3 regions of the Fusobacterium ulcerans genome follow, and region 3 is predicted to be linked to each of the others. Evidence: riboswitches for the same ligand, from Rfam matches in the RefSeq annotation. Region 3 holds a riboswitch; each other region holds the start of a gene.
What was found. Region 3 has a riboswitch for cobalamin ahead of C4N20_RS15925 (TonB-dependent receptor). Riboswitches for the same ligand answer to the same signal wherever they lie in the genome.
Positions count from the first base shown of each region.

Region 1 (3,294 bases), 160 kb from region 3:
CAACTGTATGGTCATCATCAGTCACTGATTTTTCATTTCCAGCAGTAACTCCCTGATGTATCTCATATCCTTTTATTTTTACTCCATCCAGTCCTGAAATGATTCCAGCGGTATTTTTAAGCTCTCCAGAATACTGAGTAGTATTTTTTTCTTTTTCCATTATAGTTTCCATATCCAATATACCAAGTCCCGGTATCTCTTTAATGTCACTTTCGATTCCATATGGATCTTTTACTTTCTCTCCAAGCATTTGGAATCCACCACAGATTCCTATTACTGCTGTTCCTTTTCTTGAAGCTTTTATGATTTCAACAGCTATTCCTCTGTCTTTCAAATCTTTCAAATCATCTATTGTATTTTTAGAACCAGGTATGACGATCATATCCTCATCTCCCAATTCATCTGCTGAAGTCACATAATTTATGCTTACATCTTCCTGTATGCTTAGAGCATCTATATCTGTAAAGTTAGAAATATGTTTTAGTTTTATAACTGAAACTTTTATTCCCTTAGTGTCTTTTGATTTTTTAAATTTATCTGTTAAGCTGTCTTCATCTTCTATATCTACATCACTATATGGAAGTACTCCTACTATTGGGACTCCTGTAAGTTCCTCCAGTTTTTTCAGTCCCGGTTTAAGTATCTCTACATCTCCCCTGAACTTATTTATTATTACACCTTTTACTCTGGCTCTCTCTTCTGGTGCCATAAGCATTATAGTTCCATATACAGAAGCAAATACTCCTCCTCTGTCTATATCTGCAACTAAAATTACTGGTGCATCTGCCATGGCAGCCATTCCCATATTAGCTATATCTTCCTCTTTGATATTGATTTCTACTGGACTTCCTGCCCCTTCTATTACACATATATCAAAGTTTTCTCTGATTTTATTATATGAGTTCATTATTTCTGGCTTCAAAGTAAGTTTGAACTTTCCATACTCCATTCCGCTCATATTTCCAATAGATTTTCCATTTACTATAACTTGTATTTTTCTTGCAGTTGTAGGCTTTAATAAAATTGGATTCATGTAGGCTCTTGGTTCTATTTTTCCAGCCATAGCCTGAACTACCTGAGCTCTTCCCATTTCATCTCCATCTTTTGTTATAAATGAATTTAATGCCATATTCTGTGATTTGAAAGGAGCTACACTATATCCATCATTATAGAAAATTCTGCATAATCCTGTTACAGTTATACTTTTTCCAGCTCCTGATGATGTTCCAACTACCATTAGATTTCTATGCTTCATACCTACTCCCTCATGAATATTTTTATACTAAAAAAAGGTGCCATAAATACAGAAATATAATTTTAGAGTTTTTCCAGTAGAAATATTTATTATTAATTTTGTTCATAAAACGTAAAGAAGATAAGGATTACAACAGTTCCACTGTTGCATCTCAGTAATTATGGCAGTTAAAATTAACTGCTTAATTACTGGAAACTCATTTCTCTCAAACATACTGTTTTCTACATTTTATTCACTTCATTAATTACACAAATCTTTCTAATTTCCAAATCTCTAAAACTTAATCTAGCTTCTTGGTCACCTTTATCATTTTTAATATATTATTTTCAAGCACTTTTTTCTCCTCCAAATTTAATACTGGAGAGAAGTATAGTAAATATACACTTCCCGTCCCCGCAGGATAGTTAAAAGTTTTTAAGGCAGGTCTCCTGACTCAGACTCATTCTACTAACAGCCCTTCCCGAAATATTTCAGTGGTTAATCTGCTTTCGTCATCTTCACAGTGGCGGGACCGTGTAAGTTTTTCACTTAGCTTCCCTTTTAATTGCACATATGCAAACCCTAAAAAATTTATTTTTCACACACCAATTATACAAATTATTAATACTTTAGTCAAGCTTTTTAAATGGCTAAATCAGCAGGAACTATGCAGAAAATAACTGTATCGAAAGATATTAATCTATTTTATTTATAAAGAGGTTACTTTAAAAAAGAAGATTTTTTATCAAAATATCCAACTTTCTCATAAAAATATTCTGGGTGCAAAAGATAGAGATAACTCTTACCTCTGCTGCAAGCTACATAAAATAATCTCTTCTCCTCTTCCAGATTTTTTTCTTCAATATTGCTGGGAAAAACGCCTTCCAAAAGTGTTGGTATAAATACCGCTTCCCATTCCAATCCCTTAGAGGCATGAACAGATAGAACAGAGACTTTATTTTTAGTTATTTTTCCTTCAACAGCTAAAATACCTCTTAGCTCTCTAATATATATTTCTAAGCTTTTCTTTTCTTTTACACTACTCTTTATTGTTTTTAATTTCTCTACCTCTTCATTAGTAAAAATGGTTTTTTCCTTAATTATTTCAAACATTAGTTTTTCACATTTATTTAATATTTCACTTAAAGGGTAATCTGATATTTTATCACTTATCCTTATTATTCGATTTAAAACTTTATTGTCTATATTCTTTCTTTTCATTATATTTAATACAGAATAGGAATAATTCCTTGGCAGTACCTTTACCAATTCCTCCAGTTTTAAAATGTCTTCCTTATCATTCCATACTTCCAATATTTTTAAGTAAATATCTACAGGACTTCCAAAAGAAATCTCACTGTTCTTCTGTAAATTAAAAGGTATATTTTTCTCCTTCATTATTTTTTCCAACTTATTGATTATATATTTATTGCGATAGAGAATTGCCATTTCTTCATAAGGGATTCCTTTTTCTTTTAGCTCTTCTATCTTTCTGCAAATATATTCCCCTTGCTTTTCTTCATTTAGAAAGCCGATAACATGAGGTTTTTCTCCCTTCTTCATAGTTCCTTTTACATTTTTATTGTATTTCAAAAGGAACTTTTTAGATATTTTATTTGTATACTCTATTATTTCATCACTGCTTCTATAGTTTTTTTCCAATTTTATCATCTGACTATTAGGAAAATCCTTTCCAAATCTAAGTATATTTTCAAAGTCTGCACCTCTGAATCCATATATACTTTGGTAGTCATCTCCCACTGCCATTATATTTCCATTTGTTCCAGCCAGCATTTTTAAAAATTCCCTTTGAACAGAATTAGTATCCTGATACTCATCTACTATGATATATTTATATTTTTCTCTTAATAACTCAAGAAAAACTTTATCTGTTTTTAATTTTCTCAATACTTTTTCTATTAAATCTTCAAAGTCATACATTTGAAACTCTTTTTTGAATCTCCTGTACTTTATTTTTAAAAATTCCAGCTCCTCCAAATAACCTTTCTCTTTTTCATTTAAAAATTCTGACATATCTTTTTTTCTGCTTCTTGCAGCTT
Region 1 covers NZ_CP028105.1:3,268,879-3,272,172, forward strand. The annotation lists gene C4N20_RS15120 (cobyric acid synthase) at 1-1,255, opposite strand, end outside; cobalamin riboswitch at 1,657-1,834, opposite strand; gene C4N20_RS15125 (ATP-dependent helicase) at 1,955-3,294, opposite strand, start outside.
Region 1: it holds a riboswitch for cobalamin, as region 3 does, so the genes downstream of both, C4N20_RS15120 (cobyric acid synthase) here and C4N20_RS15925 (TonB-dependent receptor) in region 3, are expected to answer to the same signal.

Region 2 (3,294 bases), 200 kb from region 3:
TATACCTTGCCTTTCACGCCTCAATAACATTTTATTTCCCCCAGTTTTATTTTTTATCTAAGTTATACTACTAAAAAAAAACTCATATGTCAATAAAAAATTTATTTTAGAATGTTGTATATTGCATCTATATCTAAATTATTTCTAAGTAAATCAGCTAATTTATTATATTCATTTTCTTTGAATTCAGAAAAATTAAAAAGTTCTTCAACTGGTTTCAACCCTTTTTTCTTTCTGATGTTATTTAAAAATATTCTGGTGAATTTGCTGTTGTCAAAGATTCCATGGATGTATGTTCCAAAGGCATTATCTTTTGCAAGGACAGTGTAGTCGTTTTCCAAAGTAAGATTTTTTTCACTTCCATGTGTAATTCCCTGATGAATTTCATAACCTTTTATATGAAGCCCTTCACAATCAGCTAGTAGGTCACACTTAGAATCAGAAAGAGTTTTTTCTACCTGTTTTGTATATTTCATTTTTTCCATTGTAGTAACAGTATCCATTATTCCAAAACCTTCAGTTTTCTCGATGTCGCTTTCAATATGGTGAGGATCAAATATCTCTTTTCCCATCATTTGAAATCCACCGCATATACCTATTACAGTAGTTCCAGCAGAATATAGTTTTTTTATTTTATCAAAAATACCATTAGCTTTCAGCAGTTCAAGATCAGAAAGAGTATTTTTACTTCCTGGAAGAATAATTATATCCTCGTCTCCCAGCTGTTCAGGACTATATACATAATTCAGAGCTACATCAGGATATTGACTTAAAGCATCAAAGTCAGTGTAGTTAGACATTTTATTAGTTCTTATTACACTGATGTTTATATCTCTTTTTTCATTTGTGTTAGTAGTTAATTTTTTAGCCAGAACATCCTCTTCTTCAATATCCAGCTTTTCATATGGAACTACACCTAATACTTTTATATCTAACCCTTCATCTTTTAATTTCTTCTCAAACATCTCTATACCAGGTTTTAAAAGTTCCAGATCACCTCTAAATTTATTTATTATAACCCCTTTTATTCTCTTTCTGTCATTTTCATCAAGAAGAGCTATGTTTCCATAAAGAGAAGCAAAAACTCCTCCAGTCTCAATATTTCCTACTAGAACAACAGGAGCATCTACAAGTTCAGCCATTCCCATATTTACCAGATCCCATTCTCTAAGATTGATTTCAGCAGGACTTCCTCCTCCTTCTAACACTCCAATATCAAAATTATTTTCTATTATGTCATAATTTCTTTTTGCTATAACTTTCAATTCTTTAGAATTTGAAAAATAGTCTATAGCATTCATATTTGTATTTGGGATTCCTTCAATAATAATTTGAGAATTATTATCTGAGTTTGGTTTTAAGAGTATTGGATTCATAAAAACTCTAGGAAGTTCCATAGCAGCTTCAGCTTGTACTACCTGAGCTCTTCCCATTTCTAATCCGTCTATATCTACAAATGAGTTGAGAGCCATATTTTGAGATTTAAAAGGAGAAACTCTGTATCCGTCTTGGGCAAATATTCTGCATAATCCAGCAGTTATAATGCTCTTTCCAACAGAAGAACCAGTTCCTTGTATCATAATTTTTTTATGCATAATACACCTCTATTATTATTTTCTTTCAATTAGATGGTATCATAGTTTTGTGTATAATTTCAACAGCTAAAAAATATATAGATTCGAAATAAAACTTTTATTATTTGAATGTATATCTAAAATTATTGACAAAAATGTCTAAAAATTATATCATAAAGTTGATAAACAAACAGAAAAGTGAAAGTAAGGTGCTTGTTTAAGCTTAATAGAGGAAGATGGGTGCGAACCCCACACAGCGAAAGCTACTGTATAGAGGACGAAATCATGTATGCCACTGGGAAACTGGGAAGGTGTGAAAGTAGAAAGATTCTGAGTCAGGAGACTTACCAATAGATAAAAGTATATTTTAATATATTTATCCAGTAAGGTAGGCAGACTATTTTATTGGATTTTTTATTTGGAGGTTTTTGATGAGGAAAATTCTTAATATAACAGATTTTTATACTAATGAAGAAAATGAAAAAATGATGAAATATTATTGTGATAAGTATAATTTTAATGGCTTTGAGCTTATAAAATTCGACCTAGAAAAGGACAATGCTCCATTGAAAAAATTGATAAGAGGTTATCATATGAGATTTTTTCCAATGTGGCTGGATCTATATCAGGGAAAATATGAGATGCTCAAAGAAAAATTTAAAGAGAATCAGGAAATATTTTACTGGTGTGGTGGAACTACCAGAGAGGAATTAATTGAATACTATAAAAAAGAACTAGAAACAGCAGAAAAACTTGAAGCAGAATATGTTGTATTTCATGCTTGCTATGTAGATGATGAAGGAAGTTTAATATATGAATTTCAATATTCAGATAAAGAGGTTCTTCAAAATGTTGTTGAGTTAGTGAATGAAGTTTTTGGAGAGAAAAAATATAAGTTTAAACTTCTATTAGAAAATTTATGGTGGCCAGGACTTAGATTGACTTCAAAAGAAGAGATAGAATTTCTGGTTGAAAATATAAACTATAAAAATATTGGCTTCATGCTTGATACAGGGCATATGCTGAATAATGAACCTAAGCTTAGAACAGTTGATGAAGGAATAGAGTATATTGAGAAAAATATTGCTGAAATGGGAGAATTGAAAAAGTATATAAAGGGAGTTCATCTGAACTTTTCTCTTTCAGGAAAATATCTTACAGAAGCAGTAGAAAAGCATAAAAATTCAGAAGCTGAGAGAGAGAAAACTTTGAAAAATATATACAGTCATGTAAGCCAGATAGATCAACATCTTCCTTTTGAAGATGAAAGAATAATAGGAATATTAGAAAGCTTACCATTGGATTGGGTGGTATATGAATTTATATATTATGGCACTGATGATTTGGAAAAAAAGGTAAAACGTCAGGATAGGATATTAAAGAAATTAAATTTTAAATAAACTTTGGGAGGAGAAATGAAAAAAGCTTTAATGGTAGCAGCAATACTAACAGTGAGCACAACAATAATGGCAGAGGAAAATATCGCCAGTCGAAGATTAACTGAATCAGTTATTTCTACAGAGAATTTTGAAACAAGTGTGTTGGATACTGCTAAAAATGTAACTATTGTAACTCAGGAGGATATTCAAAATAAGGGAGCCAGCACAGTGGAAGAAGCTCTTAGAGGAGTTCCGGGGTTAGATATAAGATTAATGGATGGTTCTGATCCAGTATTTGATATGAGAGGTTCAGGAGCTACAGCAGGAAGCAATACTCTTGT
Region 2 covers NZ_CP028105.1:89,057-92,350, reverse strand. The annotation lists gene C4N20_RS00515 (cobyric acid synthase) at 102-1,595, opposite strand; cobalamin riboswitch at 1,765-1,940, shown strand; gene C4N20_RS00510 (TIM barrel protein) at 2,006-2,974, shown strand; gene C4N20_RS00505 (TonB-dependent receptor family protein) at 2,990-3,294, shown strand, end outside.
Region 2: it holds a riboswitch for cobalamin, as region 3 does, so the genes downstream of both, C4N20_RS00510 (TIM barrel protein) here and C4N20_RS15925 (TonB-dependent receptor) in region 3, are expected to answer to the same signal.

Region 3 (3,294 bases):
ATGCCAGCAGTATATGTTCTCCCAATAGCAGGGTAATAATGTCTTTGATCTATACCGTATTTACTGTCATCCCAGAATCCGGCATATTCATTATATTTTTCATCAAATACATTGTTGATTCTAAATGTAAGAGATATTCCATTATCAAATTTATATTGTGAGAATATATCCACTGTAAAATATTCTCCAGTATCCTCTTTTCTGTCATTAGCTATATCATCTAGATCATATGTGTTTCCAGCATAGATAGCATCAGCTCCTACAGAGAAATTGCTGTTGAAGTCATATCCAGCTCCAAAAGTCAGCTTCCAGTTGGGAACGCTCGGTATTTTGCTTCCACTGTATTTTCCACTTATAACTTTATGATGCAGATATGTCACTGAAGATTTCAAAGTCAGATCACCTATATAGTGTTCAGCATAAACTTCAGCTCCTATTCTTTCACTGTTCCCTATATTGTAGTTTACCATTCCAGTAAATTCAGGAGGAATAGTTGAATATATTTCATCATGGGTCATTTTATAGAATGTAGAAGCAGATACATAAGTATTAGCAAAGAAATCTTTTATACCAAGCTCGATAGTATCCTGAAGCTGAGGATCAAGTCTTTCTGAATTACGAGTATAATAAATTTCTCCAGCAGTAGGAGTTCTGAAAGATCTTGTGTATGTAAGGTATGTAGAACCAGTTTCAGAGTATAGATAATTTGCACTTAGCTCAAAAGAATAGTCATTATATTTTGCGTTGTCTCTAGTTCCTCTCTTGTCAGAAGCATTAAGAGAGGCATTTCTCCAATAGAAGTCATAATCTGCATAATCATATCTTATTCCTTGAGTAAATTGGAATTTGCCAGTAGAATATTTATTCAAAGCAAAGATACCAAAACCATCTTTAGTTGAGTCGCCACTTTTTACATACCTTCCAAGAGATCCATTCCATTTAGCTGAAGTATCATAAGGTTTCACTTCATCTTGCAGTATATCTATACCAGCTATAAAATAGCTTTCTGGAAGATATGTATGTTTAATTTGAGCTTTCACATATTTTCTTACTTCATCCCCATCTCTGTAGAAAGAGTTTTTACTTTTGTTAAAAAGCCATTTTTTATTCTCATAATAGTTTCCATATATCAAAAACTCTGTATCTTCTGAAAGGTTTTGCTTCCATTTTAAATAGTAATCATTACTTTTATTTTTACCCTTAGAAAGACTTCCGGGATTTCTTCTGTCATCATCAAGAATATAGCTTGGAACAGCTATTCCTTTATATGTTTTGTTATCTGAGTGATTGTATTTAAATTCTATTTCTCCATCATCTAATAGGTATTTAGCTTTAAAACGCCCCTCTTTTTTATCAAACTTCTCTCCTCTTCTCCAACCATCAGAATCATAGTCTGTATATCCTACTTCTGTAATAAGTCTGTCTGTAAGTTTAGTTCCATAATTGAATCCTACTTTATGTTCACTGTTGCTTCCAAATTGAGAGTAGACAGTTCCATAATTTTTTTTATCAAGAGCTGATTTACTGATAATATTAACTATACCTCCAATAGCTTTATCTCCATAGAGAATACCTCCTCCACCTGGGATTACCTCAATTCTTTCAATAGTTTCTATTGGAATATTTGATACTTGTGCAGATGTCACAGGAACTCCATCAAGTGTAATCAGGGCATTTCTGTCACTGTACATTGAATTCAGTCCTCTTATGTCAAATTTTATTCCCCCAGCATAATGTTTAACAAAGATACCAGGAACATTTTTAAGAGCATCAACAAGATTTTTTGCACCAGTTTTTTCAATCTCTTTTGCTGTGACAATAGAGATATTTGCTGCTGTATCTCTTACACTTGTTTCAAAGTTTTCAGTCGAGATAACACTTTCATTAAGCTTTGTACTTTGAACTTCTTCAGCATAAATAGTAGAGCTTAGAATCAAAGCTAAAATTCCAATTTTTTTGTACATTTCTTTCCTCCATATTTTTAAGATTCAGTTGTAAAAAATTCCTGTGTTTTGGTAGGAAGGGAACTATTTATTAGAAATAAAAAAACTCTAATAAAATAGAGATCCTACCTTACTAGAGAGTCAATTTAAAAATATGTTTAATAAGCAAAAAAGCTTTTTAAACAAAATATATGACTATTTGGTAAGTCTTCTGACTCAGTTTCATCCTACTCTCACGCCTTCCCAGTTTCCCAGTGACATAATGTGATTTCGTCCACTATACAGCAGCTCTCGCTGTGAGGGATTTTCACCCTGCTTCCTCTATTAAGCTTTATAAAAGCACCTAAATATATTTTATTACGCACAGATTATACTAAATTAATAATATAATGTCAACTAAAATAACATGTGATATGAAAAAAAGAAATTTTAATTTACAATGAAAGTGTAAAATTGGAAGAACAAGAAAAAGAAAGTACTGAATTTTAAGCTGAAAAGCATCTATATTCTATGAAACTAAAAGATTAAAATATAAATAATGGAAGATATTTCACTATTCATTTGACTAAAAAATTTAAGTATTGTATAATTAATCAAAAATATAAATATAATAGAAATCTATGGTTCATTTGATTAAAAGGGAAGCAGGTTGAAATCCTGCACGGTCCCGCCACTGTAAGATGGATGAAAGCAAAGCACCACTGGCTCACGGCTGGGAAGGTTTGCAAGTAAAATGAAGTCAAGTCAGGAGACCTGCCAAAGATTGATTTATTCTATATCTGCGAGGACGGATAAGGTATTTTTATGCCGTCTTCTTATTTTAAGAACGGTTTTTTTATTTTTTGGAGGAAAATATGTTTAAAAGATTACTTCTATTTTTGGTTATTCTGAGCAATATCAGTTTTGGAAAAGCACCTCAAAGAGCTGTATCAGCTTCACAATTTACTACAGAGATACTTCTTGCTATTGGAGCAGAGGAACAAGTGGCAGGAACGGCATTTATGGATAATGAAATACTTCCTGAACTGAAAGAAAAATATGAAAAGATACCTGTTCTATCTTCTAAATATCCGAGCAAGGAAGTTTTTTATTCAGTAAATCCAGATTTTGTAACAGGGTGGAAATCTCTTAGTATGCCCAATAATCTAGGAAGTGTAGAGGAGTTAAATGGAAATGGAGTAGAAGTATTTTTCATGAAATCATTGGAAAGTAATAATATAGATGATGTATTTGATGATATATTGGAATTTGGCAGGATATTTGATAAGAAAAATAATGCTCAGAAAATAGTTGCAAATATGAAAAATGAACTTGAACAGATCAAGGAAAAACTTCCAAAAGAGAAAGTAAC
Region 3 covers NZ_CP028105.1:3,425,937-3,429,230, reverse strand. The annotation lists gene C4N20_RS15925 (TonB-dependent receptor) at 1-1,964, opposite strand, end outside; cobalamin riboswitch at 2,128-2,305, opposite strand; cobalamin riboswitch at 2,548-2,718, shown strand; gene C4N20_RS15920 (ABC transporter substrate-binding protein) at 2,798-3,294, shown strand, end outside.